3 regions of the Kribbella sp. NPDC051936 genome follow, and region 3 is predicted to be linked to each of the others. Evidence: predicted binding sites of a transcription regulator. Region 3 holds the regulator's gene; each other region holds the start of a gene.

The links. Region 3 encodes HrcA, which represses chaperone genes, less so after heat shock. Its sites were predicted from a motif close to TTGGCACTCGNNNNNNNCGAGTGCCAA; they were not measured.
Region 1: groES (co-chaperone GroES) is a predicted target of HrcA. The motif match lies at 3,524-3,550, and genes of this name have one in related genera.
Region 2: groL (chaperonin GroEL) is a predicted target of HrcA. The motif match lies at 2,330-2,356, and genes of this name have one in related genera.

The regions. Positions count from the first base shown of each region.
Region 1 is NZ_JBFAXS010000006.1:540,837-546,025, reverse strand. It holds gene AB0L64_RS23810 (hypothetical protein) at 1-39, opposite strand, end outside; gene shbA (RNA polymerase sigma factor ShbA) at 32-655, opposite strand; gene AB0L64_RS23800 (GNAT family N-acetyltransferase) at 784-1,239, opposite strand; gene groL (chaperonin GroEL) at 1,346-2,965, opposite strand; gene groES (co-chaperone GroES) at 3,098-3,394, opposite strand; gene AB0L64_RS23785 (peptidoglycan-binding domain-containing protein) at 3,661-4,260, shown strand; gene AB0L64_RS23780 (class I SAM-dependent methyltransferase) at 4,270-5,189, shown strand, end outside.
Region 2 is NZ_JBFAXS010000006.1:580,113-585,301, reverse strand. It holds gene AB0L64_RS24005 (glycoside hydrolase family 6 protein) at 1-371, shown strand, start outside; gene groL (chaperonin GroEL) at 522-2,147, opposite strand; gene AB0L64_RS23995 (GNAT family N-acetyltransferase) at 2,381-2,944, shown strand; gene AB0L64_RS23990 (MmcQ/YjbR family DNA-binding protein) at 2,925-3,260, opposite strand; gene AB0L64_RS23985 (PASTA domain-containing protein) at 3,298-4,155, opposite strand; gene AB0L64_RS23980 (SigE family RNA polymerase sigma factor) at 4,152-4,643, opposite strand; gene AB0L64_RS23975 (PspC domain-containing protein) at 4,773-5,108, shown strand.
Region 3 is NZ_JBFAXS010000007.1:472,374-477,562, forward strand. It holds gene dnaJ (molecular chaperone DnaJ) at 1-687, opposite strand, end outside; gene hrcA (heat-inducible transcriptional repressor HrcA) at 719-1,741, opposite strand; gene AB0L64_RS26660 (Gfo/Idh/MocA family oxidoreductase) at 1,791-2,894, opposite strand; gene AB0L64_RS26665 (ThuA domain-containing protein) at 2,879-3,529, opposite strand; partial or broken gene AB0L64_RS26670 (EF-Tu/IF-2/RF-3 family GTPase) at 3,707-4,006, shown strand; gene AB0L64_RS26675 (MBL fold metallo-hydrolase) at 4,100-4,870, shown strand; gene AB0L64_RS26680 (NCS1 family nucleobase:cation symporter-1) at 4,963-5,189, shown strand, end outside.

The sequences.
Region 1 (5,189 bases), on a different contig from region 3:
ATCGGCCTCGATCGCGTCCAGGTCGAATCGGTCAGCCATGATGCCCCTCCCCTGCTCTTCCTCGTTCCAGCTGTGTTTCATGCCCCACGAACCCCCTGAGCGTGTTCAACGCCCGATGCTGTGCGACCCTCACCGCCCCCGGTGTCATCCCCAGTGCCCGGCCGGTCTCCTCGGCTGACATCCCCGCAACGACGCGAAGGCGCAGGATCTCGCGCAGTTTCTCCGGCAGCTTGTCCAGCAGCCCCATGATGTGCTGGACCTCTGAGTGCCGAACCGCGTGCTCCTCCGGCGTCGGTGACTCGTCCGCGCCGTCCGGCAGGTCCGGCGTCGAGACGTCGGCGACCGCGAACGCACGCTGGGCATCGGCGACCTTGCGGGCCGCGATGCCGTAGACGAAAGCCTCGAAAGGCCTCCCCTCGTCGCGGTAGCGGCCGAGCGCGCCGAAGACCGCGACACAAACTTCTTGCGCGACGTCGTCGACCATGTCGGCGCCGCCGGGATAGGTCCACAGACGGGACCGTACGTAGCGGTGCGCCACAGCGCGCACCCTGGTGAGCAGGTCGTTGAGAGCTGTGCGGTCCCCGTCGCCGGCCAGCGCGGCAAGATCCCTGAGCTCGACCCGGTCGTGGGTGTCAGGTACTCGGACCTCTGTCACCCCTCGCCCCCTCGTGTTCGGACCGGTCAGCTCGAAAGATGCTACGGCGCTCAACTCTCCTTGCATAGTGGCAATTCGTGGTCAACCCCGGGTTTTGGTCACGATCTGTCACTACTGGCCGGTTCGGTTCACCGCGGCGCGCTGAACCGGATGAGTTCGGTGGCGTGATCGCCGCCCCAGTCGATCGGCGTGCGGCCGGTCTCCAGCCAGCCCGCCCGGCGGTACAGGCGCTCCGCCGCGCCGCGGTTGCCGACCACCTCGAGCGACAGCGGCCGCCCGAGCTCCGCCGCTGTCTGCACGCAATGGTCGAGCAACTGGCGGCCAACCCCCTGACGCGTCGCCGTCGGATCCACGAACAACCGCTCCACCTCGGCGCCGTCGCCCACTCCCGTCAGCACCGCGTGCCCGACAACCCGCTCACCGGCTCCGGTCACGGCCACCCAGCAGCCGAGCGCCGCCTCCGGCGTCAGCCACCGCTCCGGGTCGGCGGGCCAGTTGATCGGATAGCCGGCCTGCTCGTGCACCACCCGCAACAACTCGACGCAGACCTGCAGGTCCTCGGAACGACGCTCGCGAATCGACACAGCTCCTATGAGAACAGAGCACCGCCCGGCAGTTACCTGCCGGGCGGTGCTCTGTGTGCTGTGCTGTCGAACTACTGCCTGACTACCGGCTTACTACTGCCTGAGGTCAGTGACCGTGCCCGTGGCCGTGACCGGCCGCGGCGGGCTCCTCTTCCTCGGGCTTGTCGACGACCAGCGTCTCGGTCGTCAGCAGCAGCGCGGCGATCGAGCCGGCGTTGGCGAGCGCGGACCGGGTCACCTTGACCGGGTCCAGCACGCCCTGGGCCAGCAGGTCGCCGTACTCACCGGTGGCGGCGTTGAAGCCGCTGCCGGACTCGAGCTCGGCCACCTTCGACGTCACGACGTAGCCCTCGTAGCCGCCGTTCTCGGCGATCCAGCGCAGCGGCTCGACGATCGACTTGCGGACGATCCGGACACCGGTCGCCTCGTCACCTTCGAGGTCGAGGCCGCCGTCCAGGACGGTCGCCGCGTGCACGAGAGCGGAGCCGCCGCCGGCGACGATGCCCTCCTCGATCGCGGCCCGGGTCGCGGACACCGCGTCCTCGATCCGGTGCTTCTTCTCCTTCAGCTCGACCTCGGTGGCCGCGCCGACCTTGATCACGCAGACGCCGCCGGCCAGCTTGGCCAGCCGCTCCTGCAGCTTCTCGCGGTCCCAGTCGGAGTCGGTGCGCTCGATCTCGGACTTGATCTGGCTGACCCGGCCCTCGATGTCCTCGGCCTTGCCGGAACCCTCGACGACGGTCGTGTTGTCCTTCGAGACCACGATCCGGCGGGCCGAACCGAGCACCTCGAGGCCGACCTGGTCGAGCTTCAGCCCGACCTCGGGGGCGACGACCTGCGCGCCGGTGAGCGCGGCCAGGTCCTCCAGCATCGCCTTGCGGCGGTCGCCGAAGCCCGGCGCCTTGACGGCGACCGAGGTGAAGTTGCCGCGGATCTTGTTCACCACGAGGGTGGACAGCGCCTCGGCCTCGACGTCCTCGGCGATGATCAGCAGCGTCTTGCCGGACTGCACGACCTTCTCCAGCAGCGGCAGCAGGTCCGCGATCGCGGAGATCTTGCCCTGGTGGATCAGGATGTACGGGTCCTCCAGCACCGCTTCGCCGGCCTCGGCGTCGGTGATGAAGTACGGCGAGATGTAGCCCTTGTCGAACTGCATACCCTCGGTGAACTCGAGCTCGGTCCCGAAGGTGTTCGACTCCTCGACGGTGATCACACCGTCCTTGCCGACCTTGTCGAACGCGTCCGCGATCAGCGCGCCGATCTCGGCGTCGCGGGCGGAGATGGTCGCGACGTGGGCCATGTCGCCCTTGTCGTCGACCGGCTTCGCGGTGTCCACCAGCTTGGCCGACACGGCCTCGACGGCCGCCTCGATACCGCGCTTGAGACCCATCGGGTTGGCGCCGGCGGCGACCGCCCGGAGGCCCTCGTGCACCAGCGCCTGCGCCAGCACCGTCGCGGTGGTGGTGCCGTCACCGGCGATGTCGTTGGTCTTGGTGGCGACCTCCTTGGTCAGCTGCGCACCAAGGTTCTCGAACGGGTCGTCCAGCTCGACCTCACGGGCGACGGTGACACCGTCGTTGGTGATGGTCGGGGCGCCCCACTTCTTGTCCAGGACGACGTAACGGCCCTTCGGGCCGAGCGTCACCTTCACCGTGTTCGCGAGCTTGTCGACGCCGCGCTCCAGCGCGCGCCGCGCGTTCTCGTCGAACTCGAGGATCTTCGGCATGAAAAATCCAGTCCCTCTCTGAAATTCGCTCTTCGTCAACAGCACGGACGACCTCGCTGCGCCCAGACCGACTCCGCCCCGGCGCCGGTGTGCGGCCCCAGGGCGGTGTCAGTCAGGAACAGCGAGCGATCGTCACTTGCTGACGACTGCGAGGATGTCGCGGGCGCCCAGGATCAGGTAGTCCTGGCCGTCGTACTTGACCTCGGTGCCGCCGTACTTGGAGTAGATGACCTTGTCGCCGACGGCGACGTCCAGCGGGACGCGGTTGCCGTTGTCGTCGATCCGGCCCGGGCCGACGGCGAGGATCTCGCCCTCCTGCGGCTTCTCCTTGGCGGTGTCCGGGATCACCAGGCCGGACTTCGTGGTCTGCTCGGCTTCGAGCGGCGCGACGAGGACGCGGTCCTCGAGCGGCTTGATCGTGACCGACACTTGCTGACCTCCACGGTCGAATTCGCTTGTCTGTGGCATGTGGTCGCGCTCCCCTGCCGTCGCGGGGGTCAGAGGCCGGACCGCTGGCACCCTCGTGTGGAGAGTGCCAACACCGAATCTAGGCCGCGATTAGCACTCGGTCAACTCGAGTGCCAGACGAATTCTCAGCGGCCGGGTAATCGTCCGGGTACGGAATGTGGCCGAACGCTGGGCCGGACCCGGGTCCGCATGCGACCGTTCTCCCAGAGCGATCACAGGAGGGGCCCATGGCGTTCAAGCTGCCCGCGTTGCCGAAGCTGTCCGGCCGGACGATCGCGCTCCTGACCGCCGTCGCCGCGGTCGCCGTCGGCGCCGGCGCGGCCAACACGTCGAAAGAGTCGCCACCGGCCGCCGGCCCGCCCACCGCGGCCCCGGCAGCAGACCCACCCAAGGTCGACGAAGCGGTGTCGAACGACGCGACGGCGGCCGAGCTGAAGGCAGCGGCCGCGCTGCCGCAGTGCAGGTCTGCCCGGCTCGTGCCGGTGAACCGCAGCTGGGGCATCCCGATGCCGTCGATCCTGGGCAGCACGAGCACGACCTGCAACCTCATGTACGGCGACGACCCGTTCCGGGGCTCCAGCCGGACAGGTGATCCGGAGACCGCGATCCAGGTCCTCCAGCGCAACCTGAACTTCTGTTACGGCACCAAGCTCGCCGTCGACGGCATCTACGGCACCAACACCCGCACTGTCATCAAGATGGTGCAGCGCAAGCACCACCTGGTGGTGGACGGCATCTACGGCCCGAAGACCCGCTCCGCGATGAACTGGCGCCTGTACTCGATGGCTACCCGCAGCTGGAGCAGGAGCTGTTCCAGCCCGCTCTAGGCTTACCGGGTGACTGTCACGGCGTTGCTCGATGGACCAGGCGCTGAGGTGCTGGCGGCTGCTTGTGCCGAGTACCGCCCCGGCAGAGAGCTCCAGCTCGTCGAGAAGCTCAGACGCTCGTACGACGCGACGCTGGTCACGACTGCGGTGACCCAGGCCGCACTGCGCCACCGTGCGACCGCCAAGTTCGGTCCGGACGCGGAGCGCATGTACTTCACCCCGGACGGCCTGGAGCAGTCCACCCGCACCACAGTGAGCACCCACCGCGCCGTACGGATCGCAGCCACCCAGCTCGACACCGTGGTCGACCTGGGGTGCGGCATCGGCGGCGACCTGATCACGATGGCGCGCGCCGGCCTGCGGGTCACCGGCGTGGAGCGGGACCCCGAGACAGCAGCGGTCGCCCGGGCGAACCTGGCCACGTTCGACCTGCCCGGCGACGTCCTGGTAGGCGATGCACAGACAACGGACCTCACGCCGTACGACATGGTGTTCGCCGATCCTGCGCGGCGGGCCGACGGGCGGCGCGTGTTCGATCACAACGCCTACTCGCCGCCGTGGTCGTTCGTCACTTCGCTCCTGGAGCGGACGGCGTGCGTGAAGGTGGCGCCCGGCATTCCGCACGACGCGATTCCCGACGGCGTGGAGGCCGAGTGGATCAGCGATGCCGGTGAGGTGAAGGAAGCCGCACTGTGGTCCGGAAAGCTGTACGGCGGTATGCCCCGCCGGGCGACGCTGCTGCCGAGCCAGGCGAGTGTCGCCGAAGCGCCGGACGCCGAGGTCGGGCCGGTCGGGCGGTACATCTACGAACCGGACGGCGCGGTCGTCCGGGCCGGTCTGGTGACGGCGGTCGCGGCAGCCGTGGGTGGATGGCTTCTCGATCCGCGCATCGCTTACGTCACGGCGGCGCAGCACGTGCCGACGCCGCT
Region 2 (5,189 bases), on a different contig from region 3:
AGGCGAAGGAGATGGCCCGCCGGCTGCGGCTCGCGGATGTCGGCAAGATCCGCGGGTTCGCCCTGAACACCGCGAACTACTTCACCACCGACCAGTCGGTAGCCCGCGGCAACGAGATCCTGCAGGCGCTCGGCGGCGGCACGCACTACGTCGTCGACACCAGCCGCAACCTCAACGGCTCCGACGGCAGCTCCTGCAACCCGCCGTCCCGCAAACTCGGCACACCCCCGGCCCGCACCGCCGCCCCCGTAGACCTCCACCTCTGGCTCCGCACCCCCGGCGAATCCGACGGCCCCTGCGGCCTCACCCCGGACCTCCCCACCCGCACCTTCTCCCCCCAACTGGCCCACCACCTGATCACCGGCACCTGAAGGCTGAGACCAGAAATGGTGTCCTGGGACCTGAAATACCAGGTCCCAGGGCGCCGGTTCTGGTCTCAGGTCGCCGGGAACAGCAGGAGGTCCCGAGCGTGAGCCCGGGACCTCCTGGGGTACTGCGTGTGCAGTGCGGACTTCAGGGGATCAGAAGTCCATGCCGCCCATGTCGGGCGCGCCGCCCGGAGCGGCCGCGGCCTTCTCCGGCTTGTCGGCGATGACGGCCTCGGTGGTGAGGAACAGGGCCGCGATCGACGCCGCGTTCTGCAGCGCGGACCGGGTCACCTTGGCCGGGTCGATGATGCCGGTGGCGATCAGGTCGACGTACTCACCGGTCGCGGCGTTCAGACCGTGACCCGGCTCGAGGTTGCGGACCTTCTCCACCACGACGCCGCCCTCGAGGCCGGCGTTCACGGCGATCTGCTTCAGCGGCGCCTCGACGGCCTTGCGCACGATCTCCGCACCGGTCGCCTCGTCACCCTCGAGCTCCAGCTTCTCGAACGCGACCACGGACGCCTGCAGCAGCGCCACGCCGCCACCGGCGACGATGCCCTCCTCGACGGCCGCCTTCGCGTTGCGAACGGCGTCCTCGATGCGGTGCTTGCGCTCCTTCAGCTCGACCTCGGTGGCCGCGCCGACCTTGATCACCGCAACGCCGCCGGCCAGCTTGGCCAGCCGCTCCTGCAGCTTCTCGCGGTCGTAGTCGGAGTCCGACTTCTCGATCTCGGCGCGGATCTGGTTGACCCGGCCGGTGATCTGGTCGGCGTCGCCCGAGCCCTCGACGATGGTCGTCTCGTCCTTGGTGACGACGATCTTGCGGGCCTGGCCGAGCAGCTCCAGGTCGACGGTGTCGAGCTTGAGGCCGACCTCCTCGGAGATCACCTCGCCGCCGGTGAGGACGGCGATGTCGACGAGCATGGCCTTGCGGCGGTCACCGAAGCCCGGCGCCTTGACGGCGACGGCCTTGAAGGTGCCCTTGATCTTGTTGACGACCAGGGTGGCCAGGGCCTCGCCCTCGACGTCCTCGGCGATGATCGCCAGCGGCTTGCCGGTCTGCATGACCTTCTCCAGCACCGGGACCAGGTCCTTGATGCTGCCGATCTTGCTGTTCACGACCAGGATGTACGGGTCGTCGAGGACGGCCTCCATCCGGTCGGTGTCGGTCACGAAGTACGGCGAGATGTAGCCCTTGTCGAAGCGCATGCCCTCGGTGAGCTCGAGCTCGAGGCCGAAGGTGTTGCTCTCCTCGACGGTGATGACGCCTTCCTTGCCGACCTTGTCCATCGCCTCGGCGATGATCTGGCCGACCTGGGTGTCCGCGGCGGAGATCGACGCGGTCGAGGCGATCTGCTCCCGGGTCTCGACGTCCTTGGCCAGCGACAGCAGCTGCTCGCTGACGGCCTCGGTCGCCTTCTCGATGCCCTTCTTCAGGCCCATCGGGTTGGCGCCGGCGGCGACGTTGCGCAGCCCCTCGCGGACGAGAGCCTGGGCCAGCACGGTGGCGGTCGTCGTGCCGTCACCCGCGACGTCGTCGGTCTTCTTGGCAACTTCCTTGACGAGCTCGGCCCCGATCTTCTCGTACGGGTCCTCGAGCTCGATCTCCTTGGCGATGGAGACGCCGTCGTTGGTGATCGTGGGTGCGCCCCACTTCTTCTCCAGCACGACGTTGCGGCCCTTCGGGCCTAGCGTCACCTTGACCGCGTCGGCGAGGGTGTTCATTCCCCGCTCGAGGCCGCGGCGCGCCTCTTCATCGAACGAAATCAGCTTGGGCATTCTCCGCGAGTCCTCCCGCGTCGAGTTCTGTGGTCCAGCCGGCTCGATGCCCGCGACGGACGGCACCGGCACCGCGACGCTCATGTCCCGCCGCACTCCGGCACCTCATCGAGGCCGTCTTCTTGCACACTCCACCGAGCGCGAGTTCTTATCACTCTCACCCATGGAGTGCTAACCAAGTATTAGCACTCGCCCCAAGCGAGTGCAAGCCGGCCCCCGGCTACGGTGAGCCCATGGTGAACGTACGCCCGGCCGGCCCGGACTCCTGGCCCGACGTCGCGACGGTGATGGGCGAGCGCGGCGACCCTTCCCGCTGCTTCTGCCAGTACTTCCGCCTCCGCGGCAAAGCGTGGTCCGGTAGCAGCCCCGCGGACAACCGGGAGGGCCTCCACGCGCAGGTCCGTGACGGTGAGTTACCACCCGGTGTCGTTGCGTACGACGGGGACGCTCCGGTCGGCTGGTGCGCCGTCGGGCCGCGTACGTCGTACCCGCGGGTGGTCGCCTCGCCCAACTGGCGCACCGACCACCTGGACGCCTGGGTGATCACCTGCTTCGTCGTACCGGTCGGCCACCGCCGCAAGGGGATCGCGGGCGAACTGGTCCGCGGTGCCCTCGACCTGGCCCGCTCGTACGGCGCCCCCAGCGTCGAGGCGTGTGCCGTCGACACCACGGCTGCCGGCCGCATACCGTCCGCCGACCTGTACCGCGGCCCGCTGTCCGTCTACCTCGACGCCGGCTTCACCGAGGTCAGCCGCACCAGCCCGCAGTGGGTCCTGGTCAGGCGTCCAGCTGGGTGACCAGGTACTTCGGGGCGGTGAGGCGGTAGGCCTCCGTGATGAGCTCGGCCAGCTCTTCCTCGTCGGCGAGGTCCAGCTGGATCAGGATCCAGGCGAACCGGCCGCCCTCCCAGGAAGCCTCGTAGACCTCCGGGTTCTCGGCGACCAGTGCCTCCTGCTCCTCGCGGAGCGCCTTCAGGTGCATCCGGGTCTGGTCCTCGGACAGGTACGCGAAGCTCTTGTTGCGCACCTTGAAGACCGGCTGCCCGGCCCACCCCTCCTGCTCCTCGGCACCCGGCAGCCCCGCCATCACCTTCACCACCGCCTGCGCGTCCATACCCCCTGACGCTAGACGCCGGCACCGACAGTTCTGCTCATCTTGCGATCGTCACCGTCACCGTAGATCCGACCGGCAGCAGCGTCCCGACCGCCGGCGAGACGCCGAGGATCGTGCCGGACGGGTAGCCAGGCGCCGTCACCCACTTGTACAGGGCCTTGAGTTCCGCGGCCAGCAACAGCGGCCCGTAGTTCTTCGCGATGGGGTTGAGAGGCGGGCCACCGAGTGACGAGTAGCTCGGGACACCGGACCGGTCCCGCAGGATCTGGATCCGGTCCAGGATCCGGTCGACCTCGGCGGCGCTCGTGGACGACTCGGCGTAGAACCAGACCTTGAGCGACGGGATACCCACCGCGCCGGTACACACCCTGGTGCCTTGCCAGCCGTCGCGGCAGCTCGTGCGCTGACGCTGGGCCTGTACGCCGTCGATGACGATCGCCTCGTCGGCGTGGTAGTCGAGAGACGGCGGCGCGCCGGTCAGCTGCACGCTCTCCACACCCTTCGGGCGGTGGCTCTGGCAGAACTGTGCCGCGGTGGGGTCGTCGATCTGGACGGTGTCCTGTTGCGGGGTGCCGCACCTGCTCTTGTTGGTCGGCCAGGCGGCCGGTACGGCGATGGCCGCGTGACCGAACGCAACCAGCCGCGTCGCAGGCGGCACCGGAACTGCCGTCGTCGGAGCTGGGGTCGGCGAGGTCACAGGCGCGTTCGGTGTGGCTGAGGTCAGCAGGTTCGAGCCGGCGATCACAGCGCCGACAGCGACCGCAGTGAGCGCTGTGAGTCCCACCGTGCGGCGGCGTCGACGGCGGGTTGCTCCGGCGTACAGGGCATCCAGTGGGGGTTCGCCTACCGGTGTCTGCGCGGCGGTCCGTTCCAGGAGGTCGGTCAGGTCAGTCATCGGGGTTCTCGCAGTTCTGCCAGGTGTGGGTCCTGCGCCAGGGCCTTCACCGCGCGGGACAGTCGGCTCTTGACGGTGCCGGCGGCGACGCCCAGCACGGACGCCATCTGTTGCTCGCTCAGGTGCGCGTAATACCGCAGTACGACGGCTGTGCGCTGGTCGCCGGGCAGGCGGTCGAGTGCGCGCATCACGGCGTCCGTGTCGTCGACACCGGCCGTCTGATCGCTCCCTGGCGACTCCGGGAGGGACGCCCAGGGCAGCTCCCCGTGCCAGCGGCGCCGGCGGGAGGAGCGCAAGCAGTTGACCAGTACGCGGTGCACGTACGCGTCCCGGTCCTCCGCGACCCGCACCCGGTTCCACTTGAGCAGACAGCGCTCCAGCGCGGACTGGACCAGGTCCTCGGCCTCAGGCGGCGTACAGCCGAGCAGAACCGCGGACCGCACCAGTGTGGGCCAGCGGGCAGTGACGTACTCGGTGAACTCGTCCATGTCCCTCCTCACCCTTAGAGACAGGCTGGGCTGGCATGAGGGTTCCACGAAAGTCGTCGGGGTCGGATCAGGGGCCAGTCGGTACCGATCCGGATGTGGAGCGGGCCGCCGAAACGGGACAGTAGAGCCATGACGAACTCCAACGCACCGTTCCAGAACCTCTCCGGCAAGGTCCTCCGTCGTTCCGCGAACCAGCGGATGCTCTCCGGCGTGTCCGGCGGCATCGCCGAGTACCTGAACGTCGACGTGACCCTGGTCCGCCTCGGCTGGGTCGGCCTCACCCTGATCACCGGCGGCGCCGCAATGATCGGCTACGCGGTCGCCTGGATCGTGATGCCCGAGTCCGACGGCAAGGCGGTCTGGCAGAACGTCCAGCACTCGGTCAACCAGAACCAGGACACCACCGAGCAGGACATCGCCTCCCGCATCTACGACGACACCAACAACAAGCCCCCGGCGGCGTGATCTGCACTGCGCCTCAGCACGGCGCAGCACCCCCGGTCCGAGCGGCGGGGTGACGACAACTCGCCACCCCGCCGCCGCGCT
Region 3 (5,189 bases):
GCGCGTCCCGGTGTCGACGCCGCCCGGGATCTTCACCGTGACGGTCCGCCGGGACCGCACGCGGCCGTCGCCGGAGCACTCGACGCACGGGTTCGGGATCGTGGTGCCGTAGCCGCGGCAGTTCGGGCACGGGCGCATGGTGCGCACCTCGCCGAGGAACGACCGCTGCGTGTGCGTCACCTCGCCGCGACCGTGGCAGATCTCGCAGGTGACCGGCTCGGACCCGGCCGCCGCGCCGGACCCGCTACAGGTCGGGCACAGCACGGCGGTGTCGACCTTGAGCTCCCGGGTCGTCCCGAACGCGGCCTCGGCCAGGTCGATCCGCAGCGGGATCAGCGCGTCCTGACCGCGCCGGGTCCGCGGCCGCGGCCCGCGGGTCGCCCCGCCGGTCTGGCCGAAGAACGCGTCCATGATGTCGGTGAACGTGAACGCCTGGCCGAAGCCGGCGCCGCCCGGCCCGCCGCCCGCGGCCGCGAACGGGTCGCCGCCGAGGTCGTGCATCTGCCGCTTCTGCGGGTCACTGAGCACCTGGAACGCGCGCCCGATCTCCTGGAACTTCTGGTGCGCGTCCTCGGAGTCGTTCACGTCCGGGTGGTACTGACGTGCCAGCTTGCGGTACGCCTTCTTGATCTCGTCCGGTGACGCGTCACGGCTGACACCTAGGACGGCGTAGTAATCGGTGCTCATACTCCAGACCAGGGGGTTGATAGCAAAATCGTCATGACTCAGCCAGGATCTGGCTGACGTAGCGCGCGACGGCCCGTACGGCGCCCATCGTGCTCGGATAGTCCATGTGCGTCGGTCCGACGATGCCCAGCGTGGCCAGCACCTCGGACTTCGAGCCGTAGCCGGTCGCGACCACCGAGGTCGTCGCGAGTTCCTCGAAGGGGTTCTCGTGGCCGATCCGGACGGTCAGCGTCTGCGGGTTGGTCGCCTCGCCGAGCAGCTTCAGCAGGATGACGTGCTCCTCCAGCGCCTCCAGCACCGGCTTCACGTTCCGCTCGAAGTCGTCGCCGTACCGCGTCAGGTTGGCGGCGCCGCCGACCGCGATCCGCTGCTCGCCGACCTCGTCGGTGAACGCCTCCAGCAGCGTGGTGACGATCGCCGCGACCAGTGACCGGTCGGCCGGCGCGAACAGCTCCGGCACACCGGCCAGCGACGCCGTCGCGTCGGTCAGGCGCTGACCGGCCAGCGCCGTGTTCAGCCGGGACCGCAGGTCCGCGATCAGCTGCTCGTCGACGTCGTGCGGGTGCTCGACGTGCCGCTGCTCGACCCGGCCGGTGCTCGTGATCAGCACGAGCAGCAACCGCCGCGGGCTCATCGTGACGACCTCGATGTGCCGCACGCTCGACCGGTTCAGCGACGGGTACTGCACGATGGCGACCTGGCGGGTGATCTGCGCCAGCAACCGGACGGTCCGGCGGACCACGTCGTCCAGGTCGACCGCTCCGGCCAGGAACGACGTGATCGCCTTCTTCTCGGCGATCGAGAGGGTCTTGACCGTGCTCAGCTTGTCGACGAACAGCCGGTAGCCCGCGTCGGTCGGGATTCGGCCGGCGCTGGTGTGCGGCTGGGTGATGTACCCCTCTTCCTCCAGCGCGGCCATGTCGTTGCGCACGGTGGCCGGGGAGACGCCGAGGTTGTGCCGGTCGACCAGAGTCTTCGAGCCGACCGGCTCATGGGTGGCCACGTAGTCCTCGACGATGGCGCGGAGAACGTCCAGCTTGCGTTCGTCGAGCACGCGCACCACCCTCTCGGCCTCTTGGCACTCAATCCTTCAGAGTGCCAGTCTAGGCGGTCTCGGGCGACGCTCCCAACGGAACGGCCGCGGGGCGCGTCACTGTACTGGCCACATCAAGCGGCTGATCCTGCACCGCGGAGTCGACGAACGACTCGAGGACGTCGAGCACGTGGTAGGCCAGCTCGCCGCTGGCGCGGTGCGGCTCGCCGGTGCGCACCGCCCGGGCCATGTCCGCGACGCCGACCCCGCGCCCGGCCCCGGCATACCCGCCCGAGACCGGCACCTCGGTCCACTCGCGCTGCTCCGGGGTCACGATCTCGACGGTCCCGTCGAACCCGTTCGGGTCCGGTACGGACAGGCTGCCGTCCGTCCCGTGGACCTCGATCCGCGGCAGCCGCCCGGCCCACACGTCGAACGACATCAGCACCGTGGTCAGCGCGCCCGACTCGTGCTCCAGCACGCCGGTCACGTGGGTCGGCACCTCGACGTCGAACACGGTCCCGGCCCGCGGCCCGGTGTGGACCTTCCGCTGCTGCTTCGCCCGGCCGGCGCGGGCGGTCACCCGCACGACCGGCCCGAGCAGCGTCACCAGGCTGGTCACGTAGTACGGACCCATGTCGAGGACCGGGCCGCCGCCCGGCTGGTAGTAGAACTCGGGCGCCGGGTGCCACAGCTCGTGGCCGGGCGTCACCATGAACGCGGTCGCCGCGTGCGGGGTGCCGATGTCACCGCGGTCGATCACGGCCCGGGCCGTCTGGGTGCCGGTGCCGAGGACCGTGTCCGGTGCGCAGCCGATCCGCAGGTCGTTGGCGGCGGCGTACTTGAGCAGCGGCTCCGCCTCGGCACGGTCCATGGCCAGCGGCTTCTCGCCGTACACGTGCTTGCCGGCGGCCAGCGCGGCCTGGTGTACGGCGGCGTGCGCGGCCGGGATCGTCAGATTGACGACAATCTCAATGTCGTCAGCCGCGTACAGCTCGTCGGGGGTCAGCGCGCGGATCCCGTCGTTCTGCTCCGCGATCGCCTCGGCGCGGGAGCGGTCCAGGTCGGCGACCGCGACCACGTCGACGCCGGGCAGCTTGCCCAGGTGGTCGAGATAGGTCCCCGAGATGACGCCGGTACCGACGATCCCGACGCGTGTCACTTGCTCGCCCACAGCAGCCCCCGCTCGATGATCGTGCGGACCTCGGGCGTCTCCAGGTCGTCGAGCTTGTGACCGACCGTGCAGACGAAGACCTTGCCCGCACCCCAGGTGCGGGTCCAGACCGCCGGCATCACGGCGCCCTCGATCCACGGGTAGTCCGGGTGCGCCTCGAACGTCGTGGTGGCCAGGACGTTGTTGGTCGGGTCGTAGTGGATGTAGTACTGCTCGGTGTGCACGTCGAAGTGCGTGATGCCCTCGACGATCGGGTGGTCAGACTGCTCAGGGACCACCTCGACGCGGTAGTCGGTGAAGCCGTGCGGGTGCGAGATGAACTGCCCGCCGGTGATGAAGCTGTAGTCCACGTTCTTCCGGAACGAGTCGGCGATGCCGCCGTGCCAGCCGGCGAACCCGGTGCCGCGGCGGATCGCCGCCTCCAGGCCCTTGAAGTGGTCCTGCTCGATGTCGCTCATCGTCACGCACTGCAGGACGAGGTCGACGCCGTCCAGGTCGAGATAGGCGGCGGTCGTGTCGGAGACCGTGACATCGAATCCGTTCTCCTTGAGGAACGGGATGAACAGGTCGGTCGCCTCGACCGGCGAGTGCCCTTCCCAGCCGCCCCGGACCACCACAGCACGTCGTGTCGTCACACCGGCCACCCTTCGAAAGTTTCGAGATTCCGTTCGGAACAGTTGCGACTCTAGGTCCCGGGTAGAGGGCTTGCCAACCGTTAGTGTCGAAGGATGGGCTGGAAGTTCTGGAAGCGGGAGAATCCGATGGATCCGCAGGAGATGCTCGCGCGCGGGCATGCGGAGGCCAACAGCTTTCCGGCGCCGCCGCGGCCGCAGGACACGTTGCCGGTGGGCTCGTTCGGGATGACCGTCGAGGACGTCTTCTCGATCACCGGCCGCGGCACCGTGGTGACCGGCCGGGTGCAGGCCGGGACCGTCTCGGTCGGCGAGCAGGTGCTGCTCACCCGCGCCGGGCAGCCGATGCTGCAGGTCGAGGTGACGGGCGTCGAGATGTTCCGTAAGACGGTGCAGACCGCGAAGGCCGGCGACAACGTCGGCCTGCTGCTGCGCGGCGTCAGCCGGGACCAGGTGCTCAAGGGCGATGTGCTGAGCAAGTAATCTCGACGGCATGAACGAGCGGAGCGAGTTCATCAAGAAGCACAGCGTGCCTCGTGTCTCATCCGCGCCCGGAGCGAAGCGAGGACGTGGATGAGCAATTGGGCCGAGATCGGCGATCGCACCTGGGTCCGCCGGTACGACGAATGGGACCTGAACGTCGGCCTGGTCGTCGGCGCCGACGGCGCGCTGGTGATCGACACCCGGGCCACCACCGCGGAGGCCGAGCAGCTCCGCGAGCACATCCGCGAGCTGACCGACGCGCCGGTCACCTGGGTCGTCAACACCCACGCCCACTTCGACCACGTGGCCGGCAACGGCGTCTTCACCGACGCCACCGTCTACCTGCACGAGAACGCCGCCGCCGAGGAGGACCTGGCCGGTACGACGTTCGCGGCCGCCAAGGTGATCGACCTCGGCGACCGTCGCGTCGAACTGCTGTACGTCGGCAACGGGCACACCTCCGGCGACACCGTGGTCGCCGTACCGGACGTGGACGTGTTCTTCGTCGGCGACCTGCTCGAGGAGTCGGCGCCGCCGTCGTACGGCGAGGACTCGTTCCCGCTGGAGTGGCCGGACACGATCCAGGCCGTGGTCGGCATGATGCCGCAGGACGTGAAGATCGTCCCGGGCCACGGCGCGGTCGTGGACCTCGAGTTCGCCCATGACCAGGCGATCGAGCTGGGCAAGGTCGCGAACACGATCTCCACCCTGCACCACGCCGGCACCCCGCTCGAGGACGCGCTGAAGCACACCGAGGACTGGCCGTGGCCGGTCGACAAGCTCCAGGACGCGATCCGCCGCGGCTACCAGGCTCTCGGTACGCCGCAACGCCCGACGCTGCCCCTCGTCGGCCCGGGTTGACCCCATTCGGGTAGTTGTCCGTTGACACGACGTCATCCGGTCGCGCAACTTGTTCGGAACGGACAACGCCCGACCGGATGAGGTGGGATCAGATGGCCCAGCAAACTGTTCACCCGGACGGACGAGTCGAACTGGCTGATCCCGACGTGCTCGCGGACAGCCCGTACGCGAACGCCGAGCTCGCCCCGACCCGGCTGCCCGAGCGCACCTGGACGACGTACAACTACGCCGCGCTGTGGATGGGGATGGCGCACAACATCCCCAGCTATCTGCTCGCGTCCGGCCTGGTCGCGCTCGGGATGAACTGGCTGCAGGCGTT